DNA from 4 places in the Priestia sp. ABM2_011 genome. Region 1 is predicted to be linked to each of the others. Evidence: riboswitches for the same ligand, from Rfam matches in the RefSeq annotation. Region 1 holds a riboswitch; each other region holds the start of a gene.
The links. Region 1 has a riboswitch for thiamine pyrophosphate ahead of ACXAE4_RS25065 (thiamine phosphate synthase). Riboswitches for the same ligand answer to the same signal wherever they lie in the genome.
Positions count from the first base shown of each region.

Region 2: it holds a riboswitch for thiamine pyrophosphate, as region 1 does, so the genes downstream of both, tenA (thiaminase II) here and ACXAE4_RS25065 (thiamine phosphate synthase) in region 1, are expected to answer to the same signal.
Region 3: it holds a riboswitch for thiamine pyrophosphate, as region 1 does, so the genes downstream of both, thiT (energy-coupled thiamine transporter ThiT) here and ACXAE4_RS25065 (thiamine phosphate synthase) in region 1, are expected to answer to the same signal.
Region 4: it holds a riboswitch for thiamine pyrophosphate, as region 1 does, so the genes downstream of both, thiM (hydroxyethylthiazole kinase) here and ACXAE4_RS25065 (thiamine phosphate synthase) in region 1, are expected to answer to the same signal.

Region 1 is NZ_JBSWUB010000001.1:4,761,494-4,769,463, reverse strand. It holds gene ACXAE4_RS25110 (Rrf2 family transcriptional regulator) at 1-127, shown strand, start outside; gene ACXAE4_RS25105 (NADPH:quinone oxidoreductase family protein) at 180-1,175, opposite strand; gene ACXAE4_RS25100 (nucleoside hydrolase) at 1,355-2,299, shown strand; gene ACXAE4_RS25095 (amino acid ABC transporter ATP-binding protein) at 2,334-3,068, opposite strand; gene ACXAE4_RS25090 (amino acid ABC transporter permease) at 3,099-3,803, opposite strand; gene ACXAE4_RS25085 (amino acid ABC transporter substrate-binding protein) at 3,787-4,608, opposite strand; gene ACXAE4_RS25080 (fluoride efflux transporter FluC) at 4,950-5,348, shown strand; gene crcB (fluoride efflux transporter CrcB) at 5,349-5,738, shown strand; gene ACXAE4_RS25070 (hypothetical protein) at 5,786-6,001, shown strand; TPP riboswitch at 6,160-6,261, shown strand; gene ACXAE4_RS25065 (thiamine phosphate synthase) at 6,384-7,007, shown strand; gene thiO (glycine oxidase ThiO) at 6,991-7,970, shown strand, end outside.
Region 2 is NZ_JBSWUB010000001.1:3,204,671-3,212,640, forward strand. It holds gene ACXAE4_RS17250 (sodium-dependent transporter) at 1-407, opposite strand, end outside; gene ACXAE4_RS17255 (hypothetical protein) at 584-766, opposite strand; gene ACXAE4_RS17260 (TspO/MBR family protein) at 1,068-1,814, opposite strand; TPP riboswitch at 2,041-2,139, shown strand; gene tenA (thiaminase II) at 2,236-2,925, shown strand; gene ACXAE4_RS17270 (aldehyde dehydrogenase) at 2,953-4,353, opposite strand; gene ACXAE4_RS17275 (ArsR/SmtB family transcription factor) at 4,367-4,669, opposite strand; gene ACXAE4_RS17280 (SDR family NAD(P)-dependent oxidoreductase) at 4,682-5,461, opposite strand; gene ACXAE4_RS17285 (helix-turn-helix domain-containing protein) at 5,770-7,002, shown strand; gene ACXAE4_RS17290 (phytoene desaturase family protein) at 7,077-7,970, opposite strand, start outside.
Region 3 is NZ_JBSWUB010000001.1:2,790,589-2,798,558, reverse strand. It holds gene ACXAE4_RS15145 (ethanolamine ammonia-lyase subunit EutB) at 1-155, opposite strand, end outside; gene ACXAE4_RS15140 (ethanolamine ammonia-lyase reactivating factor EutA) at 182-1,600, opposite strand; gene thiT (energy-coupled thiamine transporter ThiT) at 1,757-2,365, opposite strand; TPP riboswitch at 2,398-2,498, opposite strand; lysine riboswitch at 2,673-2,857, shown strand; gene ACXAE4_RS15130 (amino acid permease) at 2,960-4,399, shown strand; gene ACXAE4_RS15125 (hypothetical protein) at 4,436-4,804, opposite strand; gene ACXAE4_RS15120 (GNAT family N-acetyltransferase) at 4,908-5,399, opposite strand; gene ACXAE4_RS15115 (cysteine hydrolase family protein) at 5,494-6,078, opposite strand; gene ACXAE4_RS15110 (cupin domain-containing protein) at 6,100-6,408, opposite strand; gene ACXAE4_RS15105 (YqcI/YcgG family protein) at 6,383-7,150, opposite strand; gene ACXAE4_RS15100 (LysE family transporter) at 7,303-7,944, shown strand; gene ACXAE4_RS15095 (alpha/beta fold hydrolase) at 7,930-7,970, opposite strand, start outside.
Region 4 is NZ_JBSWUB010000001.1:3,186,493-3,194,462, forward strand. It holds gene ACXAE4_RS17150 (RNA polymerase sigma factor) at 1-298, shown strand, start outside; gene ACXAE4_RS17155 (anti-sigma factor) at 295-1,485, shown strand; gene ACXAE4_RS17160 (helix-turn-helix transcriptional regulator) at 1,513-1,965, opposite strand; gene ACXAE4_RS17165 (hypothetical protein) at 2,119-2,739, shown strand; RNA gene ssrS (6S RNA) at 2,849-3,026, shown strand; gene ACXAE4_RS17175 (pyridoxamine 5'-phosphate oxidase family protein) at 3,174-3,602, shown strand; gene thiE (thiamine phosphate synthase) at 3,630-4,274, opposite strand; gene thiM (hydroxyethylthiazole kinase) at 4,288-5,094, opposite strand; TPP riboswitch at 5,170-5,278, opposite strand; gene ACXAE4_RS17190 (MFS transporter) at 5,454-6,671, opposite strand; gene ACXAE4_RS17195 (TetR/AcrR family transcriptional regulator) at 6,768-7,367, opposite strand; gene ACXAE4_RS17200 (GNAT family N-acetyltransferase) at 7,629-7,970, opposite strand, start outside.

The sequences.
Region 1 (7,970 bases):
AGGAGCCAATATTCAAAGTGTTCTTGAATTGATTTTAAAACGTTCTCAAGATGCCATGGAACAAGTCTTAGCCGATGTGACCATGAAAGAATTAGTGACGGATTTAATAGCAAAAATAGATGCATAATAACATGCTTCTGTTTGTAAAAAACGGAGAAACCTAGGTTTCTCCGTTTTTTTTATAGCTTCACAATTGTTCGTCCTCGAGCTTGTCCTTCTAATAAAGTCGGAAGTACCTCAGGGAGCTGTTGTAGTGAAATTTCCTGCTGAATGAAAGGTTCGAAGCTTTCAGGCTTAAAGTCATTAGCGAGTCTATTCCAAATCTCTTTTCGAGTATTCATTGGACAGTAAACAGAATCGATACCGAGTAAATTAATCCCTCTTAAAATGAAGGGAAAGACGGTTGTTGGCACTTTGCCTCCAGCTGTTAGCCCGCTGACCGCTACAGAGCCTCCGTACTGAATTTGACTGAGGACAGAAGCTAGAGGCTCTCCACCCACAGGATCAACCGCAGCGGCCCATTTTTGCTTGCCTAATGCTTTTAATTTGCCGTTATAAACGTCTTCACGCGCTACAATAGAGGAAGCGCCAAGCTCTTTCAAATAAGCTGCTTCCGAGCTTTTTCCCGTACTTGCTTCCACTTTGTAGCCTAATTTTGAAAGAATGGCAACCGCAAAGCTTCCTACACCTCCCGTAGCGCCTGTTACAAGCACAGAGCCGTTAGATGGACTAGTATGGTTTTCCTCTAAGCGATGCACAGATAAAGCAGCTGTAAAGCCCGCTGTTCCGATAATCATTGCTTCTTTTAACGTTAAATTTTCAGGAAGAGGGACAATCCATTCGCTGGGTACGCGCGCATACTCACTGTAGCCTCCAAAGTGTGATACGCCAATGTCATAGCTTGTTGCGATGACACGATCACCTTCTTTAAAATCAGGGCTGTCAGAAGATACAACGATTCCTGCTAGGTCAATACCTGGAACAAATGGATAGCTTGTCACAATATTGCCGTTTGCGATGCTGGCTAAGCTATCTTTATAATTCACCCCTGAATAATGAACGCGAATAAGTACATCGCCTTCTGGCAAATCGTTTAGCGTCAGTTCTTGGACAGACGCCTCCACTTGGTCTTCACTTTTTTTATCTACTATTAATGCTGAAAATGATTGCTCCATTTTATTTCTCCTTTCTATACTGAGATGTATACATCTATACATAGATTACCTTATTTCTATACCCATTATAGAAAATAGTAAAAGAAGTTCCTAATACTTTGATTACGAAAGAGATCATTTCATTATAAAATAGCGGTATAGCTATTAGTTAGCAATACATAGAAAAGAGGAGAAGAGACATGAGCACAAACGTATATTTTAACCATGATGCAGGCATTGATGATTTAGTATCGCTTTTTTTACTGCTGCAAATGGATGATGTAAAGGTAACGGGGGTATCTGTTATTCCTGCTGACGGATATCTAGAGCCAGGTATCAGCGCAAGCCAAAAAATTATTGATCGTTTTGGAAGTTATGATATCGAGGTAGCCAAATCTACGTCACGCGGTATGAATCCATTTCCAAAAGAATGGCGCATGCATACGTTTTATGTAGATGCACTGCCGATTTTAAATGAAAAAGGGAAAGTGCAAACAAAAATAAGTCAGCTGCCTGCTCATGATCATTTAATTGAAACATTGCAGCACACAGACGGAAAAACGACTTTATTATTTACAGGACCGCTAACTGATTTGGCAAGAGCACTTGAAAAAGCGCCGGAAATAGAAGAGAAAATTGACAAGTTAGTGTGGATGGGCGGTACATTTCAAGAAGTAGGAAATGTGCAGGAGCCTGAACATGATGGAACGGCGGAATGGAATGCTTTTTGGGATCCAGAAGCAGTAGCAAAAGTATGGGAAAGCAGCATTAAAATTGAGATGGTTGCTTTAGAAAGCACGAATCAAGTTCCATTAACGCCGGCTATTCGCCAAATGTGGGCTTCACTTCGCAGGTATGAAGGAGTAGACTTTGTAGGGCAGTGCTACGCGGCTTGCCCACCGCTTGTGCATGTTGAAACCAATTCGACTTATTATTTGTGGGATGTACTCACAACAGCATTTACAGGGAATTCAACACTTGTGAAGGTAAAAACCGTTTCGAGTATTGTGTATACAGAAACACCAAGACAAGGAAGAACAGAAATTTCTGAAGAGGGACGACCTGTAGACGTCGTGTATGACGTCACAGCTGAAGCATTCTTTGCGTACATTACAGATTTAATGAAAAAAGCAGTAGCCAAATAAAGAAAAAGGTTGCACGTGAAAATGTGCAACCTTTTTAATGAATCATATTCAAGAATTGACGTGTCCGCTCTTGTTGAGGATTTGAAAATATTTGATCCGGTGTACCTCTTTCCATAATGACACCTTGATCCATAAAAATAACTTCATCTGCTACTTCACGGGCAAAGCGCATTTCGTGAGTTACCACCACCATCGTCATTCCTTCTTTTGCCAGGTCTTTCATCGCTTGAAGAACGTCTCCTACAAGCTCAGGGTCAAGAGCTGAAGTAGGCTCATCAAATAGCATAACTTTTGGGTCCATCGCCATTGCTCTGGCGATGCCAACACGCTGTTGTTGTCCGCCAGACAGCTGGAAAGGGTAAAAGTCGAGCTTATCGCCTAAGCCAACGCGTGTTAACAATTCTTTCCCTCTTTTTTCTGCCTCTTGAGTAGAAACGCCTTTTACAATTACAGGACCTTCCATAACATTTTCAAGCGCACTTTTATGAGGAAATAAGTTATAGTTTTGAAAGACCATACCTGTTAGGCTTCGAAATGAAGTAATGTCTTTTTTACGAACAGGTTTGGTGAAATTCATGCTTTTTTTATCAAGTTCAATCGTGCCGTCTGTTGGGATTTCTAAAAGATTTAAGCAACGTAAAAAAGTAGTTTTACCCGATCCAGAAGGACCAATTAATACAATTACCTTGCCCTGTTCAACTTCTAAATCAATCCCTTTTAATACTTGCAAATCACCGAATGATTTATGCAAATTTTTGATATTAATCATATGAAAAACTCCTTTAGCTACTCGAAACGGTTATTTAGATACGTAACGATCTAGTCTTATTTCAATGCGTCCTTGGATAATGGATAAGATTGTACACATAATCCAGTACAAGAGCGCTGCTTCACTATAAAGAAGTAAAAATTCATAGTTAGTCGAAGCAATTTCTTGAGCTTTACGGAACATCTCAGAAACAAGAATAAGCGATGCAAGTGACGTATCTTTAATAAGGCTAATAAAAGAGTTAGATAATGGCGGAATCGATACACGTGCTGCTTGCGGTAAAATAATCCGTCTTAACGCTTGGGAATAGGTCATACCAAGTGAGTAGCCAGCTTCCCACTGTCCTTTAGGAATAGATTGAATCGCTGCTCGGATAATTTCAGATGCATACGCACCTACACTTAATGAAAATCCAATAATAGCAGAGATAAATGGGTCAATTGTTATATCTAAATTGGGTAAGCCGTAGAAAATAATAAATAATTGCACAAGCAGCGGTGTACCTCGAATAATCGATACATAGATGCGCGCAATTATATTTAAAACTTTTATAGATGATAAACGAGCCAAGGCTGTTAAGACAGCTAAAATGATACCGAGTACAAACGTGATTAATGTTAGTGGAATAGAATATTGAATAGCTCCCTTTAGCATTGGTAAGAGAGATGATTGAGCGATTGAAATCAATTGATTCAATCGCTCTCCATCAGGGAAAATATTATTTAGGAGAAACATCTTCGCCAAACCATTTCTTAGAAATTTTTGCGTATGTTCCGTCTTTTTTCATATCTTTCAATGCTTTGTTTACTTCATCCACTAACTTACCGCTGTCTTTTCTAAACATAAAGCCGCTTGCAGCACCATCGGATTTTTCATCCGCGATTTTGATAGGTGCGTTAGGGTGCTTTTTCTTATAGTCAAGGAACGATAATTTATCGTTGATTGTAGCATCAACACGGTTTGCGCTCATTAGTTCTACTGCTTGAGCAAAACCTTCAGCACTCGTAATGTTTGCACCATAAGATTGAGCCATGTCTTTATAGTTACTTGTTAATGACTGCGCTGATTTTTTTCCTTTTAAATCTTTAAATGATTTGATATCTTTTTCGTCTTTACGAACAATTAATACAGCCCCTGACTGGATGTATGGATCAGAGAAATCGTATTTCTTTTGACGATCTTCACGAATACCAACTTCATTAGCAATCATGTCAAATCGTTTAGCATCTAATCCAGCAAACATGCCATCCCACTGTGTTTCTTTGAACTCAGCTTTTACGCCAAGACGTTTAGCTACTTCTTGAGCCAATTCTACATCAAACCCAGTTAGCTTTTGTTTGTCATCATGAAAAGTGAACGGAGGGTATGTACCTTCAGTTCCAATTGTTAATACACCATCTTTTTTCACTTTATTATATAAATCCTCTTGTGAAGATTTATTGTCTCCATTGTTTGCTTCATTTTTTGAGCTAGAACCGCATGCGGCAAGCACAACTGTGAAAGCTAATAGTAGCGACAAAAGTGCAGCAAATTTCTTCATTTTCTAAACCCCCTAGTATTCTGATAGGAAATGATACTCTGTGATACTAAACAAGAACACAGCAAAAGTCAACAAAAAAAACTTATACGATTAATGTGACTTAAAATAAGGGAAATATACCTTCTATACACGGTTTGTCATAAGGATACAGAAAGATTTTAGAATTTGGATTAAATGGATTTTTAAGGGATATTCGAGGAGTAAAAAGGAAGTTTCATGCGACGATTTTCTCTTTCATTTTTTCATGACTTTTGGTGCAATAAACATATAGTTAAATGTTAAGGTAGAAATAAATTCCTTATGGTACACTTAAAGAAGAATTTATGAAACGGAGCGATATGATGAAAGCCATAAACTTAATCTCAATTGCCTTTGGTGCTATCGCTGGTACGTATGCACGTTATTTTCTAAATCTTTCCTTATTATATACGGGGTATCCAATAGGAACAGTAATTGAAAACCTATTAGGTAGCTTCATATTAGGACTATTAACGGGATTTTTTGCGTGGAAACAGCCAAAGGAATGGATCAAGCTTGGACTAGGCGTGGGCTTATGCGGCGGTTTTACCACGTATTCAACGTTTGCAGGAGACTTCGTTTCTCTCACTCAGCATTATTTATGGGGTGGAGCCATTTATTTCATTGTCTCTTTAGTAGGCGGAATCCTTTTTGCTTTAGCAGGCTATCTATGCGGTGAAACGGCAGGAAAAAATTTAGTAAAAGTACATGAGGTGAAGTAAATGAGCATAGTGAGCTTGGCACTTGGGGGGGCAGCTGGAGGCATATGCCGTTATCTTTTGGGATTAAAGGTTACAAAAACAGCTTCAAATCCTCCTTTTCCAGTATCAATGCTGTTTGTTAACTTGCTTGGTGCGTTTGGACTTGGTCTTTTTTACGGTAGTTATTATGGAAAGGTTCCGAGTCATGCTTATAATGATTCAATATTTCTAATGATCGGCATTGGTTTTTTCGGGGCTTTTACCACTTTTTCAACGTTTAGTGTGGAAACCGTGCAGTTAATTCGAGAAAAATCTTATCAGAAAATGTTGGTGTACGTGGGGATTTCAGCATTTGGAACAATTGGTTTATTTACAGTCGGTTTACTGGCAGGAACGTTTTTATTTAAATAAAGAGAACGTTTCTAGTAGGGAAAAACAAAAAGACGGAGAAGTAGAGAATGGATAGAAAAGCAGAAGTTTGGAAATACATTTTGTTGATTGTTGCTGTTGCAGGTCAGATCATCGGTTTTTTATTTTTATTTATAAATGTTGTGGCGGCATTTATTTTTTACGGTTTTTATATTCTAACTTTTATTATGTTACTCCTGCTGTTTATATGGGATCGGAAAAAGGAAAAAGACAAAGAAGAATTTGACGACTATACCGATTACTAACGATATAAAAAGCAGAATGGTGCGGTGCGCCGGGCCTCTTAGTAAAGAAGCTTAAAAGATACATCTATAAAAGGAAGAGAGCCGTAAGAGCATAAAGAGATATTGTATTTACATCTAGTTGTGTTATAATTTTAAGTGCAAAAACAAAATCAATAAATAGCAATCACTAGGGGAGCTTTTTGAAGCTGAGACGAATGCATTTCGGACCCTTTGAACCTGATCTGGTTTGTACCAGCGTAGGGAAGTGGCGATCATGTTTACATAACGATACATGCTAACCACTCTACGTTGTAGAGTGGTTTTTTTGTATGTAATAAAGCCCTCTACACAAGATAAAGTGATTGAAATTTCTCTTTATTCTGAATGGAAAGGTTTCGATCATATGGATATTCCTAAATTTCATGTCATTACAACAGATAAGCAGCCAATTGAAGAGGTTCGGGACATTTTAACGGCTATCGTGCCTTTTGCGGGTGCCATTCATATTAGAGAAAAAAAGAAAACGGCAAAGCAGATTCAATGTTTACTAGAAAGCCTGCCATTTTGTCGCTCTAAAATTATTGTAAATGACCGAGTTGATGTAGCGCATGCTTTAAAAGCAAAAGGGGTGCAGCTTGCCTATCATAGTTTAGACGTTTCGTGCGTTAGAGACGCATTTCCTTCTCTTATTGTCGGAAAATCAGTTCACTCTGTGGAAGAAGCTCTAGAAGCTGAAAAAGATGGAGCTCACTATATTCTATACGGACATATTTATTCAACTCATTCAAAAAAAGAATTAAAAAGCCGAGGGATAGCAGCGTTAAAAGAAGTAGTAGACGCTGTGAAGATACCAGTTATTGCGATTGGTGGAATTACACCTGTAAATGCCAAAGAGGTGCTGCAAACAGGAGCACACGGTATAGCTGTGATGTCTGGTGTCATGCTTGCGCAATATCCGCTTAAAGCAATCAAACAATATTCTCATATATGGACATCTGGAGGTGGAGAAAATGAAGCAGCATTATGATGTACTGTTAGTCGGAGGAGGCATAATTAGCTCTTCTATCGCTTATCATTTGTCAAAACAAGGAGCGTCAGTAGCCATTCTTGAGCGCAATCAAATTGGTTGTGAAGCTTCAAGTGCAGCTGCTGGTATTTTAGGTGCTCAAGCTGAAATTGATGAAGAAGGTCCTCTTTTAGACCTTGCTATTAAGAGCAGAAGTATGTTTCCTGAACTGGTGAAGGAACTAAAAGAAAAAACGGCAATCGACGTAGAGCTTATTCAAAAAGGCTTATTAAAAGTCGCTGTAACAGAAGAAGATGCACACGTATTAAAGAAAAAAGCCGATCAGCATCATCAATGGGACAAAGATGTAAGATGGATCGACGTAAAAGAAGCGCGGTTGTTAGAACCGGGGCTCTCTCCAGACATATACGGAGCCATTACAATACCTGGAGACGGCCAGCTAGCTCCGGCTAAGTTAACACATGCTCTTGCTCATGGAGCCTTGTATCACGGAGCAGATGTATTTGAATACTGTGACGTTCATTCTCTTATTACGGAAAATGAAACAGTAAAAGGTGTACAGACGTCTAAAGGCTCTTTTTATGGAGGAAAAGTAGTGATCGCAGCAGGCTCATGGGCTAAACGTTTTATTTCTTCTGAACATTTAGGTCAGGTATTTCCTGTAAAAGGAGAGTGTATTGCTCTTCAAAGTCATAAGCCGCTGCTTTCTAAAACGATTTTTTTAGATGAAGGTTTTTATTTAGTGCCAAAGGCTGGTGGAAGAATCGTAATCGGGGCAACTAAGCTGCAGCATGATTTTACTAAGACCGTTTCTGCACAAGGTATTCAATTTCTGCTGGATAAAGCTGCTGTGCTTCTGCCGGCTATTAAAGAAGCCACATTTGAAAAAGCATGGTCAGGTCTTCGTCCACAAACAAATGATGGCTGGCCTTATTTAGGAGAGCATCCTGAAATAGCGAATCT
Region 2 (7,970 bases), 1.6 Mb from region 1:
CTAATGACGGCATTGAACAACGGACCGTACTCTTTTCCGCTTAGCATACCGGTTACGCTCATAATCGTATATAAAATCACCCAGCCGCCAACGACGCTGTAAAAGGAAAGCAAAACGACACAGCTGAGTACTCCCAGCCTGCCAATCCATACCCAAGCGGACTTTGGAGCAATTGCTTTATAAGCACTAATCGCTTCTTTTCCCGTATGTCTTCCAATGATAAATTCTGCCAACAGAAGCGGCAATCCAATAAAAATTGTAAATAAAATAAACAACGCAAAAAATGCTCCACCGCCACTGGTTCCGGTTACGTATGGAAATTTCCATATCGCTCCTAGACCAATTGCTGCCCCAGCAGATGCTAAAATAAAACCGAGGCGTGAAGACCACTGATTTCCTTTACTCATATAATGTTACTCTCTCCTCTTCTAAACTCAAAACTCATCTGATTAGTACTGTACCATAAATGCAGAAGAAAATCATTCCCGTTTTACTTTTTTCTATAAAACGATATCTATATAGAATAGAAAAAATGAAGAAGCAGCTGCCTCTTCATTTTGAGTTTGATGTTTCTATTCAAAAATTATTCTCTGTACGATGATTCGTCTCCACGGTAGGCTTCTTGATTTGATATTTCTTCAATATGCATATGCCCTTCTCTCTCTAAACGAAGAACTGTACGCTCTGCATCTTCATAACTCTCGCACGTCACTTGTTTATATTCCATATCGTCTTTATCTGTGTAAGCCACTAAATATGTTTCCATTTTAACTCCTCCTATATAAACTATATGTAACGTATGTTGCCTTTTTCGTTTATTTCTAAACATATAGGCTCCAAACATAAAGCCTAGCATACTATAATAGCGGAACTTCAATTTAAAAAGTTGAATTTTTCATTATGCACCGATGCAACATGGAGGTTACGCTTATGACATTTATTTTATCATTCGTACCAATTGTTGTTCCTTTTGGTATTTTAATTAGCTTAATTGCTTTTACAGCTGCTTTTTTACAATCAAAAGAGCATCATAAAAAGCTCTAGCTTACAAAAGCTAGAGCTTCTTTTTAAAAACGTCTATAGCGTTTAATCAGTCCCACAATAATAGCAATTGCTAATAAAACAATCGAGATGATAACAGTAATGACAATTGGCTGATTTCCACTTTGTTTCACCGCAATGGCAATATAAGCCCAAATAAAAACAAGCGGATAAACAGCGTCTCGGTTTTTTAATGTAAACATAATGCCCAGCGCAGCCCCTACCAGCAGCATAATAATCGTCCATGCTAACTCATTTAGGCCAAGTAAGTGCTGTATTCCATTTGCTTGAAATACGACAAATACATTAACAATAGTCGCAACAGAAATCCATCCAAGATAAAGCGAAATCGGCAGACGCATAAACCATGTCGTCATCCGAGAATGCTGAATAATGGAATATACAATCATTAATGTGCCTAAAATAAAGAGCATAACTAAAAGGGATAACTTATAGTAATCGTTTTGGAAAATAAAGATCCACGCACTATTTAACAAACAGTTTAGAAAAAACCAAATGCCGATACGTGCATATATTTCCTTTTGATCTTCTCTTGCAAAAAATTGGCGTATAACCCAAATGGTTAATAACAAATAAATAACGCCCCAGATAGCAAAGGCATAACCGGCTGGTGTAAACAACGTAGGAACTTGCGCAGAAGCCTCTGCCGTTGTTTTGCCTCCTATTGGAATCGCATTTGCTAAATAATTCACAAGAAGTGTAATAGCCAAGCCTACTGTATTTAATACAGCATACAAACGAAATTTTGCCATTTTGTTCTCTCCTTTCTTCTATTTATATGGGAATGTTTCGGAGACGAAAACGGCTCTTCCCTTCATTAATACCTCTTCTTCCCTAAAAATATGCATTTTTAAACAAAAATGATTAAAAATAGCTTCAAGAAGCTACCTCTTTAAGAGATAAAAACCGTTAGGGAACAATTTTCCGTAACGCTTTCTATTTTTCAGAATATATGGTAAGTTAAACATAGACTAATAGGAAGTCCACTAGGGGTGCCGACCGGCTGAGACAAGTTTTCTTGATCCCTTTGAACCTGATCTGGCTCATACCAGCGTAGGAAAGTGGCAATGTTCAGTTTTGTACTGTCCTTTGCCACTCCGTTTATAAACGGAGTGTTTTTTATTTCCTTTATGTGCTTGTTTGTGACTTCCTCATAATTAAAGGAGGATTTTGATGTCATTTTCATCTCAATTAAGACAAGAAGCAAACTATATTTACGAAGCCATTTTTAACCACCCTTTTATTAAAGGAATTGCTGAAGGAGACGTGCCAAAAGAAGCGCTTATTCACTACGTTTCTCAAGACTACGAATACTTAACAGCATTTGTCCGCATTTACGGCGCTGCTTTAACAAAATGCCGTACGCGTACCGAAATGGAAGCCTTTAATGCCGGCATTTCTACGGTATTACATAGTGAAGTACACCCTCATAATAATTTTTGTGAAGTAGCAGGCGTACGCTATGAAGACCTCCACACTGAGGCTCTTTCACCAACGGCCAGCCACTACATTAACCATATGACAAGCGTTGCGCATACAGGCAGCTTAGCGGAAATCATTGCCGTGCTTCTTCCATGTCCGTGGACGTACGTTGAAATTGGCCAGCGCATTACAGAACAAGTAAATCCATCTCCTTCTCATCCTTTTTATGAATGGATTCAGTTTTATAATAATGAAGAAATGAATGGCACAACACAATGGTTTTGTAACAAACTTGATGAACTCACCGAGCAAGCGACTGAAGAAGAACGTAATCGTATGAAAGATCACTTTATCAAAAGCTGTGAGCTGGAGTATTTATTTTGGGAAATGGCGTATACACAAGAAAAATGGCCGCTTTCTCAGCTTTCACTTTCAAAATAACGAAAAAGCCTCCTATCAGGAGGCTTTTTATTTCAATAATTTTTTAATCATTTTCAAGTTTTGTTTCTCTGAAGGATAGCGGAATGACAAATCAAACTTGGTTGTTTGAGACAGCATGCTTTTAAAATGAGAAAATGTCTGAAAGCTGTCTTTTCCATGATATTGGCCCGTACCGCTTTCTCCAACTCCGCCAAAGGGTAAATATGGCGTAGCGATATGCATAAGCGTATCATTTATACAGCCTCCTCCAAATGAAAGACGCTCCGTTATGACGTTTTGTACATTTGCACTTTCCGTAAACAAGTAAAGAGCTAACGGCTTAGCTTTTTCTTGAACTTTATGAATAACTTCGTCTAACGTTTCGTATTCAATCATAGGAAGAATAGGCCCAAAAATTTCTTCTTGCATAACGTCTGATGTCCAGCTTACTTCACTTAACACCGTAGGTTCTATTGTGAGCGTACTTTTATTATACCCGCCTCCAACTATAGCGTTTCCGTCTTTTAAAAACTCAACTAGCCGAATAAAATGGCGCTCACTGACAATACGGCCGTAGCGCTCACTTTCAAGCGGATTACTACCGTAAAATTGATAAATCGCTTCGCGAAGTTTCTCCACTAGCTGCGCTTTTACCTTTTTATGCACGAGCAAATAATCGGGAGCAACGCACGTTTGGCCTGCATTCATTCCTTTGCCAAACATAATTCGCTTCGCTGCAAAATCTAGGTTTGCATCTTCATGTACAATGCACGGACTTTTTCCTCCTAGCTCCAGCGTGACGGGAATAAGCTGCTTCCCTGCTTCTTGCATAATAATTTTCCCTACATTTACACTTCCCGTAAAGAAAATATAATCGAGGGGCTGTTTTAAAAGCAGGCTCGTCGTGTCTACAGCGCCTTCAATCACGGTCACAAATGCTGGATCAAAAGCCTCAGCTAGTAATTCTTGTATAACCCGAGATACGCTAGGCGTTAATTCAGAAGGCTTTATAATCGCCGTGTTTCCAGCGGCAATCGCTCCTACTAAAGGAGACAGCGCTAATTGAAACGGATAGTTCCACGGAGCAATAATTAACGCGACTCCATACGGTTCAGGAACAATTTTCCCTTTAGAGCCCACGTGTGTTAAAGCGGTTTTTACTTTTTTAGGCTTCATCCATTTTGCTAAATGCTTAAGCGTAAACCGAATTTCCTCTAGTAAAATCCCAATTTCCGACGTGTACGCCTCTACTTCGGATTTATTCAAGTCTTGCTTTAAAGCATCCATAATTCTCTGCTCGTTTTGTTTGACTGCGTCTCTGAGCTTATTCAGCGCTTGAATGCGGCTGCTGATGCTCTTTGTCTTTTGTGCATAGAAATACTGCTTTTGTGTAGAGACAATATGTTCAATGACCGTTTCATCTGTGATATAGAATTGCTCGTGGTTCATCTCTTTCATCTCCCTATAAACATTCAGCTTCAACTGTAGCAAGCAAGCTTTTTAATAGCTCAACTGCCTCGTTTAAAGCTAATGAATAATATCTCTGCGTTCCTTTTTGCTCAATTTGCACAAGCTTTTGATCACGTAAAATTTTTAAATGATGAGAAATTGCCGGTCGTGATAAAGTAGACTCGTTTGCAATTTCATTAACGGTTAAAGGCTCTTTTTCCGCGAGCAGCAAAATAATATCTTGTCTTGCTGAATCACTTAGAGCCTGAAAAATAGGAATGCTGGCACGAAATAACTCCACTGCTTTTTCACTCATAAATATTCTCCTTTATTTAATTTCTTGTGTTCTGCGGACAACGGATGAAAGCCACTTTCTTGGTACAAAGCGCGGGATGAAGGTGGCGAGACGAAACTGTACTCCTGGTACGATAACCGTCTGACCTTTCATAAATTTTTTATAGCCCGCTTTAGCAACTGCTTCTACATCCATTGCACCGCTTTGAAAAAGCTTGGAATTGCTCAGCTGGGCCCGATCGCTAAAACCCGTTTTAGTTGGACCCGGGCATAGAGCACTTACCGTTACATTGGTACCTCTTAATTCATTTTCAAGGGCCTCTGTGAAAGATAATACGTACGCTTTCGTTGCGTAATACACTGTCATAAGCGGACCCGGCATAAATGCAGCAACGGACGCAATGTTTAAAATTTTCCCGTGATTTCTTTTGACCATATCGGGTAAAAATAATTTTGTTAAATGAGTTAATGCTCGGATATTTAAGTCAATCATGTTTAACTCTTCATCTAAAGCTGTTTCAATAAATTTACCGTATAGTCCAAAACCTGCATTGTTCACTAAATAATCAACGTGCATTTCTTTATTTTTAAGTTCTTCATACAGTGACTGTATCTCTTCTTCTCTTGATAAATCCTTTACAACCGTTATCACGTCAATATTATAAGTAGATTTTAAATTCTCTCTAATCGCTGTTAGTTTATCAGCACTTCTGGCAACTAAAATTAAAGAATGGCCATCCTTTGCGAATTGATAAGCTAACTCTTTACCTATTCCTCCGGACGCACCGGTGATGAGCGCATAATGCTGTGACATAGTGTTCACTCCTTATGTTTATATGTTCAAGAACTTAAACATTTAAACTTATCTTATAGGATTCATTTTTTCCCGTCAACTGTTTTCTATACTCTCCTTTTCTTTTATGTTTTCCATTTTTGCCATTTGCGCATTTCTGTACATTTTTTTACAAAATATGCGTTTTCTTTACATAGAAGGCTAATGTCGTCTAGTTTTGACAACCTTTGTCACCTAGCAGGAAAACAAGTGAAGATATGGTGAATACAACATACAACAAATAATCCATTACATAGTTGGATGAAAATAGATAAGGGAGGAAATAAAAAATGATGGAGACGTATACAATTAAAAAAGTAAGTGATCAATTAGAGGTAGAAAAGAAAACGTTAAAACAATGGGAAAAATTATTGGGCAGCTATTTAACAATTGAACGAGTAGATGGGGCCCGTGTCTATACAGAGGAACAAATTGAATTATTTAATGATATTAAACAGCTGTTTGATGAACAATGTACGTTAGATGAAGTCAAAGAATATGTTCAGCTGCTGATAAAGGAACAAGAAGAGCAGGAGCATTTAGTGATGGAATCAGAGGCAGCGGTTTCAAAAGAAGAAGAACCAGCAAAGTTGAAAACTGCTAAAAAAGAAAACGTCATCGATTTTCAAGAACACTCCAATAAACAGATGAAGCAAGAAAAGAAAAAAGCTGCTGAAAAGCAGGAAAGCATTTCAGAGAATAAGCAAGAGAAGACCCCTCCTATACCTGAAGCACGATTAGCTACTGAAGAAGAAAAGCAGGCTATTTCTGCTTCTATTGAAGAACCAAAACCAAACGACCTTGTCGTGAATGAAAAAGAGCTGCTTCAAGGGGAACTAGTAGAAGCTGTTCGCCGCTATGAAGATGTGTTTGAAGTACTTGATACGTTTAAAGCTGATTTGTTAAAAGAAATGCGAGAAGGAATGCGAAATGAAGTTCGGGAAGAAATTGTCGGAGAAGTAAAAAAAGAGCTTGAAAAAAGTGCTACTCAAACTGTAGAAATGGTGGAGTCGGTCGGGGCATATATCTCTGAGTCTTCAGAACGCAGCGCAAGAGATGTAGAAAATATGTCTAAAAAAATTATCCGTTCTAACGAAAAATCGTTTGATGAAGTCACTTCTTTGATTGAAGATTATTCAACAATTGCGGAAGAAAAAACAGAGGATATGCGTCTGTTCATGAAAGATGTCATGGAGAATGCGGATGAATCCTCTAAAGAAATGCAGTATTTATTAGACCGATTCTCAAGCAATTCTACCGTTGCGATGAATCAAGTGAAATTTATGGTTGAAAAACTAAACAATTCTTCAACTAATACGACAGAAGAGCTTCGTGATTTAATTGATTCGATGAATGAAGAACGAGTCTATTATTTGAAAGAAATGGAGAAAGAGCGTAAGCTTCATCGTCAAAGCGTAGCTGAACGCGAAGAAATGTTTAGTGATTTTGTCCAAACCTTCAGACAAACCGCCGCTGCTGATATGAAGCGAAAACGGAAGTGGTGGAAGCTGTTTCTCTCCTGAAAACACCGGCCCTATGATAATAGGGCCGGTGTTTTTTGATGGTATAAGCACTAGTAGTTTGTCTGTACGAAACGTTAAGGTAACCTATGCTGATGAGACGTTATACTTTGAAAAGCATGATAGCCGCTTACCGATACGCCTATAGTCCCCGCTCCCGGAAACACTGTATCTCCGCATAACCACAGCCCTTGTAAGCCAGATCGATGCGAAATGCTGTTGAACAAGGCATGATCTAACGTTTGCGGAAAGCCTCCCACTCCGCCGTTTGGGCGAGAAGTGAACCTTTCCCATGCTTTAGGAGCTCCTGAAATTTGATGCTCTGCTTCTTCAATGTTAGGAATGATAGTTTTAATTCCTGCTATCATTTTTTTCTCAAGAACTTGTTTTTGAACATCATAGGTTTCCTTGTTACTCCACTTGCTAAGCTCAATGTGAGTAGATGCTGTAATTGTACGCTTGCCTTGAGGCGCACGAAAACGATCGTCAGGATGAGACACGGAAATAAATAAATGATTTCCTTCCGTCATCTCGCCTTGTTCGGATTGAAGCACTTGCTGAAACAACTCTACCTTCTGCGGAAGATCTCTTTCATCAATCGCAACATACATCGAAAACGTTCCCCACTGCGGAAGCTTGCTTTTTTCTTTGGCCCTCTTATGGATATGTTGGTAATCTTCATCATGCAGTAAAGACTTTAAGCTTTGAATTGGCGCGTTGCATACAACGTCTGAAGCGCGGTAGCGGTTACCTCTATGATCATGCACGATCCACTCGTCGTTATCACGCTCTATCTTTACTACTTTCCTTCCTAGAGTCGTTTTTCCTCCGTTGGCTTTAATAGATTTTTGCAGGGCTTCTGCGACTTTGTATAAGCCACCGTTCACATAGAAAGCTCCTTCGTGATAAATATCCAACGCTAGACATCCGATAAGCATTGAACAGTTCTCACTCGTTGTCTGCATGCTGTC
Region 3 (7,970 bases), 2.0 Mb from region 1:
GCTAGCACTTGTTTGGCTGCCATTCGTTCTTTCATTGACTCAGCGCTAACTCGTGCGAGCTGATCTCCAGAACGTTCTTCGTTTGCTTTGGCCATAATTTCTTTCAAGCTATAAAATGAAAATGTTTCTCCTAACAACCGGGTAGTTTTAAACATCTTTTCCTCCTTGTATGTTCAGTTGATTATGATGAAAAAGCGAGTGTTTTAATCGAAACAGAGATTGCCTCTCCAGCTACGGGTAACCCTAGATCGATATAATCTCCGTGGGTAAAGTCAATTTGATCTAAACAAATAATTTCTAATTCTTTCTCCTGTTTGGCTAGTGCTTGTCCTAAAGCTTTAGCAATATCCTGCTCGCATAAAACAACGAGGCACTTAGCTCCTTTAAAACAAGCACCAAATTCAGCGCTTATTACTTTTGCTAATTCTTGCAGCATTATATAGCTGCAGTAAGGGAAATGAGATAAAGCAATAGCAACGGGAGGATCTTCTGCGCTGAAAACAGTTGAAGCCTGCATGCATGCCGTTCGAGCTCTTTCTTGAAACAGCTGCGGATTCCACTCCTCCTCTTGCTGTACGGGTATCTCTATAATCGGAATATTTTTTAGCGGCAGCCGCTTTGATTTAATGTATACGGTTGATCCGCTAACTTCTGTATTTTGCATGCCGGCCCCAATGACAGTAGCGCGCGTTGTTTCAGCGGCTTGAGATACGTGTATGGATTGAAACTGATACGCTAGCAGAGGACCAATGTCTCCATGTACAGCGACTTTCCTCACTGTTTTTGGCTTCTGCTTCTCCATCATTGCCCCTACTCCTCCTGAAATCATGATTGTTTCTGGTTGGATAGAAGATCTTGTATGAGGAGAAACGAGCAGCGTGGAATTTTGCTTCAGCGCTTTTACATAATTCACGGTTTCTTCAGCTAGTAATTGACAGATAGACGAGAGTTTTTCAAATGTTGCTTTTTCACCTTCTCGCAGTATTAAAGAATTATTTTTTAAAAATTCAGTTAAATAAGGTGAAATGTAGGTTACAAAACCGTCTGAATTCAGCCGAATTAATCTCCCGCCTACATGCAGGGTAAATGTTTCTATCACTTTTCCATTTTGACATAAGGCGATGTTAGCAGTGCCTCCTCCTACATCAATATTGGCAATTACTGCATTTGTTTCAGCGGAATGTTGGATTGCTCCTGATCCTTTTGCCGCCAATATTCCTTCCAAATCAGCACCGGCTGTTGCAACAACGAAATCTCCAGCATGTTCGGCTAGATAGTGAACGATACTCTCTGCATTTTGCTTTCTAGCAGTTTCTCCTGTGATGATCACAGCGCCCGCCTCCACTTGATCTAAGGAGATTTCTGCATTCTTGTACTCTTGTTCTAGTAGTACCGTTAATCGTTGAACATCGATTTCAACCTCGTTTACCATAGGTGTGGTATAGATAGAACTTGCATACGTTACGCGACGATCAATAATTTGACAGCCTGGCAGCGTAAACTGATTTTGTTGATTTGCTATTAACAGCTTGCTTACAATCAGTTTTGTTGTGCTTGTTCCAATATCTAAACCTATGCTCGTGATCCATTTCTGTAGCATGCTATCAATCCCTTATCTCGTTTGAATATGTTGACTATCATAAAACAGTTTTTTGAATATTTCACTAACTATGTTATCAAACCTGACACACTTTTGTGTAAACAAAGGTGACAAATGAAAAAAAAGACTAAATCTTGGTAGATTTAGTCTTTTTTCTTATGATGAATGTGATTTAGTTACAATCATTCTTGATGCCGATGGAATTAACAATGAAAGAATGACTAAGCAGGCTATTAGTGACCCTACCATTGAAACACCGTTCATTGAAAAAGAATACCACAGAGCGGACATACCTTTTGGTGCGTACGATCCCCAGAAAATAATACCAGCAATAAAGTGCCAGAAATAACGTGCGAAGCTTCCGATAATAAGGGATAAAACAATCAAAACAAAAGCTTTTGATCTGTTATTGGTAGCTAAATTTGTTTTAATAGATTGTGAAAAAATACCTCCAAAACCTATAAAAGCAAAAGCCACAATATATTCAATAAATGTTTGTAGCGCTGTTAAAATATAAGCCGTTCCTGTCGCTAACTGCAAAAGCCCCCATAATAGACCAGATAGAGCCCCGCCTTTTACTCCCCAGCGAAAGCACATAATAAAAATGGGCACCATGGAGAACGAAATACTTACAGCCGTTGCAATCTTAATGGAAGGCAAAAGGTCAAGTAGAAGTGCCAATGCTGCAAAAATAGCTATTTCAATTTTAGCCTGTAAAGGTAATGCTTTATTCACGTTTCTCACTCCTGTTTTTGAATCATTCATATCAAACGGTTTACACAGGAGTAAGCAACTATATGCTACTATTCCCACATTCCTACGCTAGCGTTAACTAACAGGTTCTAAGGGTCTGAACATTTCGTTCACTCTCAGCACGGCGGCTCCCCCTGTGGTACGTTTGGATATTTATGTAGTATAAAGACAATGTTTATTATACCATACGTAACAAAATAGATTCGAGAGATTTCAAAGATGTTTCTATTTTCTGAATCTATTTTTTATAATGACAATCGTTTTAGTATTTGTTATACTTCTTTTATGTCAATTGAATATAAAAAACCCTCATCCTAATCGATGAGGTAGAGGTCGCAGTTTTTAATAGTAAAGTAACGGAAATGCAGAGAACATTGAGGATGTTGCTTGAAAGGAAAAATTGCCGAAGTTTAAATCACTTCTCGGTTGATTTAAGCTGGGGCTGTCTCCGAACAGGAACAGAACTGTCACATCATGCGAGTGATGTGAAGAGCTATCTTCACGGAAGGTTGACGCGGTTTTCAGATTTAAAAGCGCGCACATATACTGCGGGCTTTTTTTATGTTATCCCGTCTCTTTCCGTACATTCGAAAGGAGTATTTATCTATGCAAGAGCAGCAAGAATTAAAACGTGGGTTGAAATCTCGCCACTTAACGATGATTTCATTAGGAGGAGCCATCGGAACCGGCTTATTCCTAGCAAGTGGTGGAGCAATTCACACAGCAGGACCTGGGGGAGCGCTTTTAGCTTACGCTATTATTGGCGTAATGGTTTACTTTTTGATGACCAGCCTAGCAGAGCTCGCAGCTTATATGCCTGAAGCTGGTTCATTTAGTACGTATGCGTCTCGTTTTGTAGATCCATCCTTTGGTTTCGCTCTCGGCTGGAACTACTGGTATAACTGGGCTATTACGATTGCAGCTGAATTATCCGCTGGAGCCCTTATTATGAAATTTTGGTTCCCGAACTCTTCTTCTATTTTATGGAGTGCCCTGTTTTTATTAATTATGTTTGGGCTTAACTACCTTTCTGTAAAAGGATTTGGTGAATCTGAATTTTGGTTTTCGTTAATTAAAGTAGTAACGGTTATTATCTTTTTAGTTATTGGTATTATGATGATTTTTGGTATCTTTAACAATGAAGCACCAGGTTTCAAAAACTTCACGCTTGGTGATGGACCGATTCACGGTGGATTCTTCACTGTACTAGGTATATTTATGGCAGCTGGTTTTTCATTCCAAGGAACAGAGTTGCTTGGAGTCGCAGCTGGAGAAAGTGAAGATCCGGAAAAAACGGTTCCTCGCGCAGTTAAACAAGTCTTCTGGCGCATCTTGTTATTTTATATTTTAGCTATTTTTGTTATTGGAATGCTTATTCCATACACAGCGAATTCATTAGCAAGTGATGACGTGAGAGTAAGTCCGTTTACTTTAATATTCGAACGAGCAGGTCTGGCGTTTGCAGCATCAGCGATTAATGCCGTTATTTTAACAGCTGTTTTATCTGCTGGTAACTCAGGTATGTATGCTTCTACGCGTATGCTGTGGAACTTAGCGAAAGATGGAAAAGCACCAAGGTTCTTAGCAAAAGTGAATAAACGAGGCGTTCCAGTTAATGCCTTAATCGCAACGGCACTTGTCGGTACACTTGCATTTGGTGCTTCATTTTTTGGAGACGGTGCGGTATATACGTGGTTACTTAATGCTTCTGGTATGTCTGGTTTTATTGCTTGGTTAGGAATTGCGATCAGCCACTATCGTTTTAGAAGAGCATTTGTTGCTCAAGGTCATGATTTGAGTGAACTTCCATATCATGCAAAACTTTTCCCATTTGGCCCTATCTTTGCCTTTATTTTATGTGCCGTTGTTATTTTAGGCCAAAACTATTCGGCGTTTATGGGTGACTCGATTGACTGGTACGGTGTACTTGTTTCTTATATCGGACTTCCTTTATTCTTAATTGTTTGGTTAGGATACAAATGGACGAAAAAGTCGAAGCTTATCCCGTTAAAAGAATGTCAAGTAACAGTGAAAAAATACGAATAAAAAAAGCTCTCTATTCAAAAGAATAGAGAGCTTTTTTTATATGAGCTGATCGGCAAAATGAAGAGATATATAAGCGGGTTGGTTTTTCATAACAAGCATATAACCTTTGAGGGGACGGTTATAGTAATCAGCAGCTTCGATATAATAAATACGCTGAATTAACCTGCTTAAACGAGTTGCAAAAGATGGAAGTTGGTGATTAGGAATGGTTTGGATGTAGTCTATGATTTCTTGCTTAGTTTGAAGGCCCGAACGAGTACATTGTAACAGGTGAAAAAGCGGATCTGCTGTTATAGTAGATAGTTCAGAATTGTGTTTGATTCTATTCAGCTGGATATGCAGTTCTTTTTTGGACCATCTTTTTGGAATAGCTCTTATATGCTGATATTGAAAATGTGTATTCATGATAGCTAACACCTTTCGTATTAAAATAATAAAATGACTTATTATTTTAATAACCTTTACACATGAAACTAAAACGTTACAATGTGTAAAGGTGTCATACATCTTATAAAATAAGCTGATAAAAAAGCACATCTTGCCACTGATCGAATTTCCAGCCTACTTCTTTAAATTCTCCGCAAAATGTAAAATTAAATTGCTCATGCATTTTGATACTGATATCATTCCCTTTTGTAATCCCTGAAATGACAACGTGATGGTTGAGTTCTTTAGCCAATTCCAAAATCCGCTTCATAAGCTGTTTTCCAATGCCATACCCCTGCTGATTTTTATCAATATAAATCGATAGCTCTACCGTTTGAATGTACGCTTCTTTATCTCGATAAGAAGAAAGCGAAGCATAGCCCGCTACTACTCCATCTTTTTCCGCGACAATAAGCGGAAAGAGTTCATTGCTAATATGATTATTAAACCAGCCCCTTCTTTGTTCTACTGTTACAGGCGTTAAGTCAAAAGTAGCAGCACTTGTTTGAACGGACTGATTATAAATTTCAACAAGCATAGGTAAATCTTCTTCTTTAGCATAACGAATGATCATATGTACAAACTCCTTATAGTATAGAATTATCTTTATTTTACTTCTTTTAATAAACATAATCTACATAAAAAAACGATGTGCGCATGCACATCGGTTATTGGTTTTGGGCATATTGAAAGGTTTGAAGGACTTGAAGAGTCTCTTTTGTAGAAATGACCGTTGCAAACTCTCCGTGCAAAGAAGACAGTGCGAATGTATGTACATCTTCTGCAGGAAGTCTGGTTTTTCCATCGTAGGACATACAATCAAAGCAAGCCGTTGCATCGTTTACAACGTACGTCCTGTACCCTAAATTCCCAGCCATGCGGGCAGTCGTAGAGACGCAGTGATTAGTAGTTAGTCCTATTAAAATGAGCGTATCATAGCCATTTGCTTTTAAATAGCTATCTAGCTCTGTTCCAATGAAGCAGCTGTTCACGTGCTTGCGAATTAAGTATTCATCTTCTTGTGGACCAAATCCTTCTTTAAACTGAAACCCCTTCGAGCTTGGGTGTAAAGGAGAATCTGGATTTTCTGATGCATGCTGCACGTGAATGACAGGATAGTCTTGGCGCCTCCATGCTTGCAGTAGCGTCAGCATATTCTTTTCTGCATCTAAATTGTTTCTTTCTCCCCACTGGGGTGAATAAAACCCTTCTTGTACATCGATAAGTAGCAACACTGGCCGGGAACGTAGCATAAGCATCATCTTCTTTCGTCTTTATTTTAAAATGGAAATAACGTATGTGCATCCATCAGGACCGGCTTTTGAAGAATGAACCGTTTGTTTCGGTAAATGTATCCGATCTCCGGCCTGACATAGAACCGTATCACGTTCAACTGTAAAGTAAATAGATCCTTCAAGGATATGAAGAATTTCATCAGTTGGATGCGTATGAGACGGATGTGTTTGAAAAGCAATATCGTGCTGTACTTCAACGTATCCAGTATACGCCGGAAGCAGCTCTTTAATTACTTCTTCAAACTTTCCGCCAACTCCTTTTTTAATAGAGGCTTTTTTTACGTCCATGCTGCTCACTCCTTTTTAATTTAAATGGACACTGTCCGGTAGTATGGTTATTATCATCGTGTAAAAAATATTGTTTCCACTCTCTGTTTTCCTGCTGTCCATACCAGCCTAACTCAGGGTGAGCTGATACGTCATCATATGTTTTTAACCAATCGCGGACGACTTTTTGTACATGCTTCCCTATTTTTGAATCTCCTGTCATACCTTCAAACACCCACCGCGGCTGAAATGTAATCATAAATCCTCTGCTCTTACGGCTTTTACGTAGAGAATGAGCAGGCGTATTACAGACGACAAAAATAGGTTCTCCGTGAAAACAAAATTCCCATAATGCATCTTTTGGGTCTTTCGGAATATCTTGCGGCCATTTCTTTTGATCAATTTGATGAAGAAACGTCAGCGTATCCCAAAACATCGTTTCGTACTCTTCCATTGACCGTTCTTTATGTTCAGGCTTAAAGAATAACACAAAGGATGTATAGCGACCTATGGTCTTAAATGTATCTATGTATTCTCTAAGTGCCGCCGCTGCATGTTTAATATCTTGATAGTTATAAGGAGTCGTCACAAATGAAAAACGCAGTAAATCTTTTTTAAAGCCTTCTACCCCTAATATACAGGGAAATGGATTTTCTTCTGATAATATATCGCTTTGGAAATATTGAAAAGCATCTTTCCCCCAGAACGGGACGTGCGTTGACTCTAAAATCTCATTAGCTCGAAAAAGCATTTTTGATACCATTAAAACCCTCCTTATGGAACTCAACGTTACATGTGTATTAAAAAAAAGAAAGTTTATGAGTATTTTTAACTAAATCTCGCTTCTAAATTATAAAATTCTAATCTATATATATATAAGCTACTATTGGACAAGTTAGAAAGGAGGCTGTGTTTGTGGAGTGGTTTTTGATTGCTATAAAACAAATAATTCTAGGTATTAGTCTCGCAGCACCGGTAGGCCCAATTAATATAGAGATGATTAAAAGAGGTCTGACAAAAGGATTTTGGGCTTCTTGGCTAGTTGGTTTAGGAGGAATGACAGCCGATATCTTATTTATGCTTCTCATTTTAATAGGGTTAACCCCTTTTGTTCAGATGCAGGCTGTTACGGTTGTCCTGTATGCAACGGGTTTTGTCATGCTCACATTTGTTGGCTTTCAAAGTATGAAACAAGCTGTCTCTCGTTCCTTTTCAGTAGATGTAAATAACCCCTCTGCTAAAAAAGATAAGTCGTTTTTTACAGGTTTTTTTATTGCTCTTATGAACCCTTTAAATATTGTGTTTTGGTTCGGTGTATTTGGATCAAGCTTAAGCGAAAGTCTTCAAAGTCAAACGTGGCTATCCGTCTTTTTTCATAGCTTCTTTATTATTTTTGGCATCATTCTTTGGAATTTAAATATTGCGGGCAGCATTCATTTTACAAGAAAATTTATCACGCCTAAGCTTTTTCGCCTCATTACGTTAGGTGCTGGTTTTTTACTTTTTTTATTTGGCTGCCAATTCGGTTTTAAATGTGTATCCTTACTTATCGGCTGAGCTTTTATTGATGAGTTCAATAAGGG
Region 4 (7,970 bases), 1.6 Mb from region 1:
CTTTATTGACTGGTATCGAAAAGAAAAAAAACGCCCTACTGTCGAAATAGAAGAATGGCACTTTACTCCTCAGCCAAGTGCTGAAGAACAAGTGATGATTCAAAGTGAAATCGACGGCTGGCTTTCTGATGTATCTGCTTTGCCTCCGGCTAAGCAGAATATTGTACTGTTACGAGATTATCATGGCTTCACATATGAAGAGATTGCAGAAATGACTGGCTTTACTCTGTCAAAAGTGAAAATGGACTTGTATCGTGGTCGTCAACAATTGAAAAAAAGAAAGGAAGAGGACGGATGAGCTGTCAAGATATGAAGCATCAATGGGAAAAATATAAAAACGGCACTTTGACAGACAAAGAAGCAGAAACACTTGAACAACATACGGAAAATTGTGAAGCATGCTCAGCTCATTTAGAGCACTTGCTAACTGAAGATGAACCGTTATCGCCAATTCCATCAACTACTTCACTAAATGACGATACGATGTTGGATAATAAAAAAGTGAAAAAGTCCATTTATATGGCCAAATGGAAGCAGCGCCTTTCAAATGTGACAACTGTCATTAGCTCTGTCGTTCTGCTATGGATGATTGGCAGCTTTTTATCCATTGTATATTATCATCAATCAAAAACCGAATACATAAACAGCGTCAATCAAGCAGCTATCGAATCTGCTTTTCCGAACGTTCATACACGTGAAACCACTTCTGATACACAGTCCTTTTTCCGAATGCAGTCGCAAATGGAAGCTTATAAGCTAATTGGACGTGAAGAGCAGGCCGTTGGGACGTTTACATTTCATCAGCTGTTTGATAAAACGAGCGGTGTAGAAAAAGAATTTTCTGGTGGTAAATACGACCTTAACCTTTCCTTTGTCTATCCTGATCCAAAAAAACTAAAGCTGCATGCAAAAGAGTATAAGGAATGGACGAATGAAACATGGAATGCATTAGAAAACCTACCAAAAGGAACGGTAAGCGAAGTGGCTATTTCTTTTGATAATACGTATTCGCTAAAAGAAGTTCAGCAAAAAATGAATGCCATCGACAGCCGTGATTTTTCTACCTCTTGGTACGCGCTTAATACAGGGAACGAACAAAAAACAAGCACAAAAGATGAGCCATTAATTGACTTAACATCAACATTTGGCTTTCCAGAGTTTTTAGACTTGCCTTACGAGCACAAAGGAAATCAAACGCACTCTACTAGCAAGTCGAACGTTTTAGATATGATGAAACTATTAGCCGATAATGAAGAAACAGTCCAAAAAGTTCGTCAGCTAGACCATTCCGATTTGTTGCTAAAGCAGCGATATTCTTATGTAAAGAAACATGGAGTCGGTGTGTACGGCGTTGTGATTACAGGACCTACCAAAAAGCTGCTGAAATTAAAAAACGATCCGTCTATCACCTACGCGTCACTTGGAGATGTAGAGCTATGGAATTGGTTCAACCGCCCTTCATCCGGCACGTTAATGAATCAGTAACAAGCACTTGAAAACAAGTGCTTGTTTTTATTTCTTCGTTAATTCTTCAAACCTTTCTACAGCTTCGCTTTTATCAAATGAACTAAACCATCGATAGTCTTGGTCATCTAAAATACGATAGTGCTGACTAATCATATTTTGCTGCAGACGAAAAGAACCTTCTTTTTGAATCTCTTTCCACCATACTCTTCCTCCGAGCGTTTTATCTTTTGGAGAAGATACGCCGTTATGAGCAATGATTTCTACTACTTCTAAGGGGACGTCTCCTAAAACCGATTGAAGGATTTCACTGTCACGAAACAAACCGCATACTGCAACAGTGGTCGTCCACCCTGCTTCCGTGCGCCCTTTTTCAATTTGAACCAATGTTTTTTTTGAAATACCAATAACTTCAGCCATTCTGTCTTGTGAATAGTTTCTTTCTAAACGAATTAATCGTATTTTATCCGATACGGATTTAATCACTTCTTGTTTATCCATTTTTACAGCCCTTTCTTTCTATACACGCACATGTCTTTAGTGTAATATTACACCTAATTAAAGAAGAGTTTCAAGCGTTTCCCTTCATCACAAAACGGGGAAATATACTGAAATGGTTTTTGTATACTAAAACAATTAAAAGGAGTTGAGAATATGTACATCATTGTATGGACTATGCTTGTACTATACACCTTTCTGCTAGCTCCGGGAGCAAGCGCCGCTGATGATATGCTGTTTAAAAACCTTGTCACAGGAAATTTTCAACAGGTAAATCCGCTCGTAGTTATGGCATTCTCTTTTTTAGGACTTTTCCCAGTATTGTTCATGGTAATGATTTGTAAAAAAGATACGTACAAACTGCCTGGATGGCCATTTTCTCTCCTATCATTTGCGCTTGGAGCTTTTTCTCTTTTGTTCTATTATCATTGGAAAGGACAAAAAGTTCGAACACGTTCGCGTATTCCTTCACGTTTCATTGCCATCATTTCTTCTCGTCTATGGATTGGACTATGCTTAGCACTCACGATTGCTGGTTACGTATACGGACTATCCATAGGTTCAATAAGAGCTTATGAAGATGCTTTTATGCAGTCACAGCTTGTTAGCGTGATGACCGCTGATTTTTTTGTTTTAACGTGGCTTTCTTATTCCGTTATGACAAAAGAAAAGATAGCATCCCGGCCTTACCTTCTCTTATGTTTCATTCCAGTTGCGGGCCCTTTTTTTATTTTGTTACGGCATAACCGCCAAGATGTTAGAGAAGAAAAACTTTAAATAAAAGTCTTGCGTTCCATTCATTATTCCGTTATAATCATTTCTTGTACGATGAAAGTTGATTAATTAGAAAACATTTATATATCGGCATTTTATTTACATTTGTTATACATACCTGCGCTGTGCGTATACTCATGTTGTCTTAAACCTTTGAGTGTTAAAAGGGAGCTCAAAATTTAGCTGCAGATAGCACGCCCTTCTTGGGACGCTAAACCCGGCTATGAGGGCACCCACCTAGTAGATCTGGGTATTTAAGACACTTAGGGTTACGGCAGTGCGGGCTTATTTTTTAGTTAGCTGTAGCTAGCTTTTTTTATTTTTTTATTTATTAGTTTACATAATTATTTTATTGTTAACTTATATTTTTTTTAGACATGTATGTTTTATTTATCTTCGATTGAGGAACATAAAAAGTAATAAAGGAGATGGATAAAATGAATGAACAAAAAATTGCTAAAAAAGTAAATGAAGTATTAGAAGGAAATCGTGTAGGAACATTAGCCACAGTTGTAAACAACAAACCCCACTCTCGCTATATGACATTTTTCAGCGATGAAGATGGTATCGCTCTTTACACACCAACAAATATCAATACACATAAGGCAGAAGAAATCGAAGCCAATCCGAACGTGCACGTACTATTGGGCTACAGCGGCGAAGGATATGGCGATCAATACTTAGAATTATCCGGGACAGCTGTTCTTCGTACCGGTGATCAATTAAAAGGACGTATATGGAACGATCACATGAAAGAATGGTTTGACGGTCCAAATGACCCTGAGTATGTTGTTCTGGAAATTACACCAAACGAAATTCGCTTTATGAATGAAGGCGAAGAAACTCCTCAAACCGTTCAGCTATAATAAAAAAGCGCACACTGTGCGCTTTTTTTATTTTCCTACCGCTTCTTTCAATTGAGCTGCTTTTTCTTTTGGAGACGCTGCTAAGCTAATCGCGGTAATAATAGAAACACCATCTGCACCTGCTTCTACTACTTGTTTGGCATTTTCAGGCGTGATGCCACCGATTCCTACAATTGGAAAGTCAATATTCTGGTTTCGCACTTCTTCAATTAATTTTGTACCTTGCACTGCTTTTGCGTCTTTTTTTGTAGAAGTAGGAAAAACAGGTCCCATTCCTACATAATCCGCCCCGTCTTTTATGGCTTGCTGCAGCTCTTGTACATTATGAACAGAGACGCCCACAATTCCTTTTCCTATTTTTTCTCGAACAATATGAGCTTTTTCATCTTCTTGTCCAATATGAACGCCATCTGCTTGTAAACGGATCGCTAAGTCAAGATCATCATTCACAACAAAAGGAACGTTGTGCTGCTGACAAATTTGCTGAAGTTCTTTCGCCAGCTGATATTTCGCTTCTCCTTTTAGTGCACCTTCGCCTTTTTCACGAAATTGAAACACGGTAACGCCGCCTTCAATTGCTTCTTTTAATACTTCTTTCGGATTTTTTGTACAGTTATTGCTGCCCATTATAAAATAAACTTTCAGCAGCTTTTTAATTTCTTCGTTTGTCATTTTCCCGCTCCTTTTAACGTTGATGTACTCTTGCATATGATTCAATATCCTGTCCAGATAAAAGATGAAGCTGATTTAACAGCTCAATTTGAAAGCTCCCCGGCCCTTCTTCACCTTTTTTCGCTGCGGCGATTTCACCTGCCACTCCGTAAAAACTTAAAGCAGCAACGCTTGCCTCGACATATTCTTTTTCTACAGCCGCGAAAGCTCCTATAATTGATGTCAGCAGACATCCAGTACCCGTCACCTTCGTAAATAACGGGTGACCGTTGTCTACTGTATACGTTGTGTTTCCATCGGTGATCACATCTTGTTTCCCCGTAATAACAATCACTGTATCTAATTTGTTCGCTGCTTTCTCAGCAAGTTCAATGACGTCTCCTTGCCCTTCTAATGAATCAACGCCTTTAATGAGCCATGACTCGCCTACTACATTCGCAACTTCAGCAGCGTTACCGCGAATAACGGCAATATTTAATTCTTCTACAAGCTGACATGCCACTTCTGTACGAAACGGTGTTGCTCCGGCTCCTACAGGATCGAAAATAACCGGCACGCCGTTTTCATTTGCTGATTTTCCTGCTATTCTCATCGCTTCTACTTCTTGAGCCGTCAGTGTACCCATATTTAAGACAAGCGCTCCGGCGATTCGAGCCATATCAGCCACTTCTTCCTTCGCATAAGCCATAACAGGTGACGCTCCTAGGGCAAGCAGTCCATTTGCTGTAAAATTGGTTACCACAACATTCGTAATATTATGAACAAGCGGACTTGTATCTCTTACTTTTTCTAATTGAGCTGAAATTTTACTAATATCCATGTTCTCTCACTCTTTTCATTTAGTTTTAACACTGCAAAAAAAAGACAAAAAAGCACCTTGCATGCGCAAAGTGCTTTGGTATGTACTCACATTCCCTGCGCTGGCATTATCCAACAGGTTCAAATGGTCAACAGGCGCCCCTGTACTCTCAGCCTGCCCCGCGCAAGCTCCCATACTATTCTTGTTACGTTTAAAGTTTACTATTAACCTTTTTTATTTGCAACCATTTCACTGTTTTGCCCATAAAATAAAGCTTCGCTATAGGCTGAGTGGTGTTGTAAATCTTACAGCTTTACTAAAAGCATCATTAAAAGACCTCCAGTAAACTACTGGAGGTCTTCTATCCCCTAAAAATTCTATCATTTTTCTTGAATCGCTTGATTTCTCACAGCTGTTTTTCGGTCCTTTCCTGCTCTTAAAGATAAAAGAAAACAAAGCAGCAGTACAAGTGCAGCTGATACGTACGGGTAATTAATGTTTATATCAAAAAGAAAGCCTGCTACAACAGGTCCAATAATATTACCAAGACTTGTATAAGCAGAATTTAGTCCGGCTACATACCCTTGGTCGTCTTGTGCCATCATCGACATTTGCGTGCTGATTGCCGGACGTAAAATATCTGTTGCTAAAAAGACGATAAATGTCACAACAATAATAAGCCAGTACGTGTGCACAAATAGTGTAAGTAAAATAAAAAGTCCCGTCATCATCAAGCAAAACGAAATCACTCTTTTTTCACCGAATTTATTTAAAATCCAGCCAAAAATCGTAACCTGCACAACAGCCCCTGCAATAGAGCCAAACGTAATAACAAACGCAATATCTTTTGGCGTAAAGCTAAATTTATGATCAACAAATAGTGAAAAGATCGTTTCATAATTGGATAATCCAAACGATGTCACAAAAACGATAATTAAACTTAAAAAATAAGGTTCTTTGTAGGAATTCATAAGCTGCAGTAGCAGCCGATCTTCTTTTGGATTCTCATTGTTTGAAACAGCATGACCTTGTACAGGACGAGACTCCGGCAAAACAAAAAGCGTAATCACTGCAGCCAAGCCTCCTGCTACTGCGGCCATGTAAAATGGCACGCGCATGCCGTATTCAGCTAAAAAGCCTCCAATACCGGGCCCGATAATAAATCCTGTTGTAATCGCTGCCGTCACATAGCCCATTCCTTTAGCGCGTTCTTTAGCAGACGTCACGTCCGCTGTATAGGCCATAACAGCAGGCATAATAAGCGCGGCCCCGACCCCACCTAGCATTCTGGATACAAATAATAAAAGAGGTGTACTCACTGAACCAAAGAACCATTCAGACAGGGCAAAAACAATCATTCCCGCTACAATAATTTTCTTTCTCCCTAACGAATCTGATAATCGCCCCGCTAAAGGCGAAAACAGAAATTGAGTTAGTGAAAACACCGCTACTAAAAGCCCCATCACGCTGCCGTTGATATGAAGCTCCGTCATATAGGTTGGCATAATTGGAATAACGAGACCGATTCCCGTAAAGATAATAAAAATATTTAGCATGAGCAGCAAAATCGCCGCTCGATTTCTTAACAATAATGACATATAAACCTCCTGATTACAAAAATACTGAACGTTCGGTCTATAAAAATACAAAATAATGAGGGATTACTCATTGCCGCAATAAGCATCCCCGCTTATTTAAGAAGACCTTGCTATAATTCCGTTTAAAAATACATCGATTGCTGAATGGTAAAGCTGCAGGGCATTTTCCGTACTCGTTTTTCGAGACATGCGGCTCATTCCAACAAACAACCCTTCTAAAATTACTGCAAGCTGCTCTGCATTTTTATGAGAAAACTCGCCTTCATCGATGCCCTGTTGCAAAAGTTCCCGGTTAAACTCCACGTGTCGTTTCACCATCTCATCAATTCGCTCTTCGATGTCGCTGCCCTTCTCCTCGTTGTTAAAAAACTCATCCGCAGCTTTCGTAAGAGGATGATTCAAATCATCTAAAATGATTTGCTCCGCTATTCCAAAAAGCTTATCTCTTGTTGTTTTGTAAAGAGACTCTCTTTCTTTCCAGTTTCGTTCCCACTCAAGATCCCATTCGTCTATTAAATAAAGAAAAAGCCCTTCTTTACTTTTAAAGTGATAATAAATATTCCCTTTACTGCTTCCCGTAGCTTCTACAATTTCCTCAATAGATGTAGCTTTATAGCCTTTTTGAGAAAACAATGCTTTAGCGGCATCTGCCACTTTTCTTTTGGTTTGTTCACTTTGAAGCTTTTTTTTATTCAAGCTATTTCCACCGCCCCGTACATTTATTATTTATACTGAACATTCGTTTTGTATTATCTGACACCTATACTACATAGGAAAAACCTTTTTGTCTAGTGAGAAAACCTAGTTTATACCTTTTTATATGAATCATGACCAAAACAAAGCCTCCTAAAAAGGCTTTGCCTAAAAAGCTTACTTGCTAACAGGATAAATGACAGCTGCTTGCGCGCACAGTTTGCATACAAATAAACAAATCATCTGCGCCTTCTTTCCTGTCTTTTACTCATTCAATTTCTTTGTCATAAACACACTGTATGGATCTTCTTTGTAGGTAGAAAACGGTTCGCACTCGTAAAATCCAAAACTGGCGTATAGCTTTCTAGCCGGTTCAAAAGCAGGTGCGGATCCTGTTTCTAAGCTTAAGCGTCGGTACCCTCGTTTTTGCGCTTCATTTATTATGTACTGCAGCAGCTCTCTAGCAATTCCTTTCCGCAAATGAGCGGTAGCTGTTCGCATCGATTTAATTTCTCCGTGATGCTCATCTAACTCTTTTACAGCTCCGCACCCTGCTAGCTGACTTCCTTCCCACACGCTCCAAAACGTAATATGACGTTGTTTTAA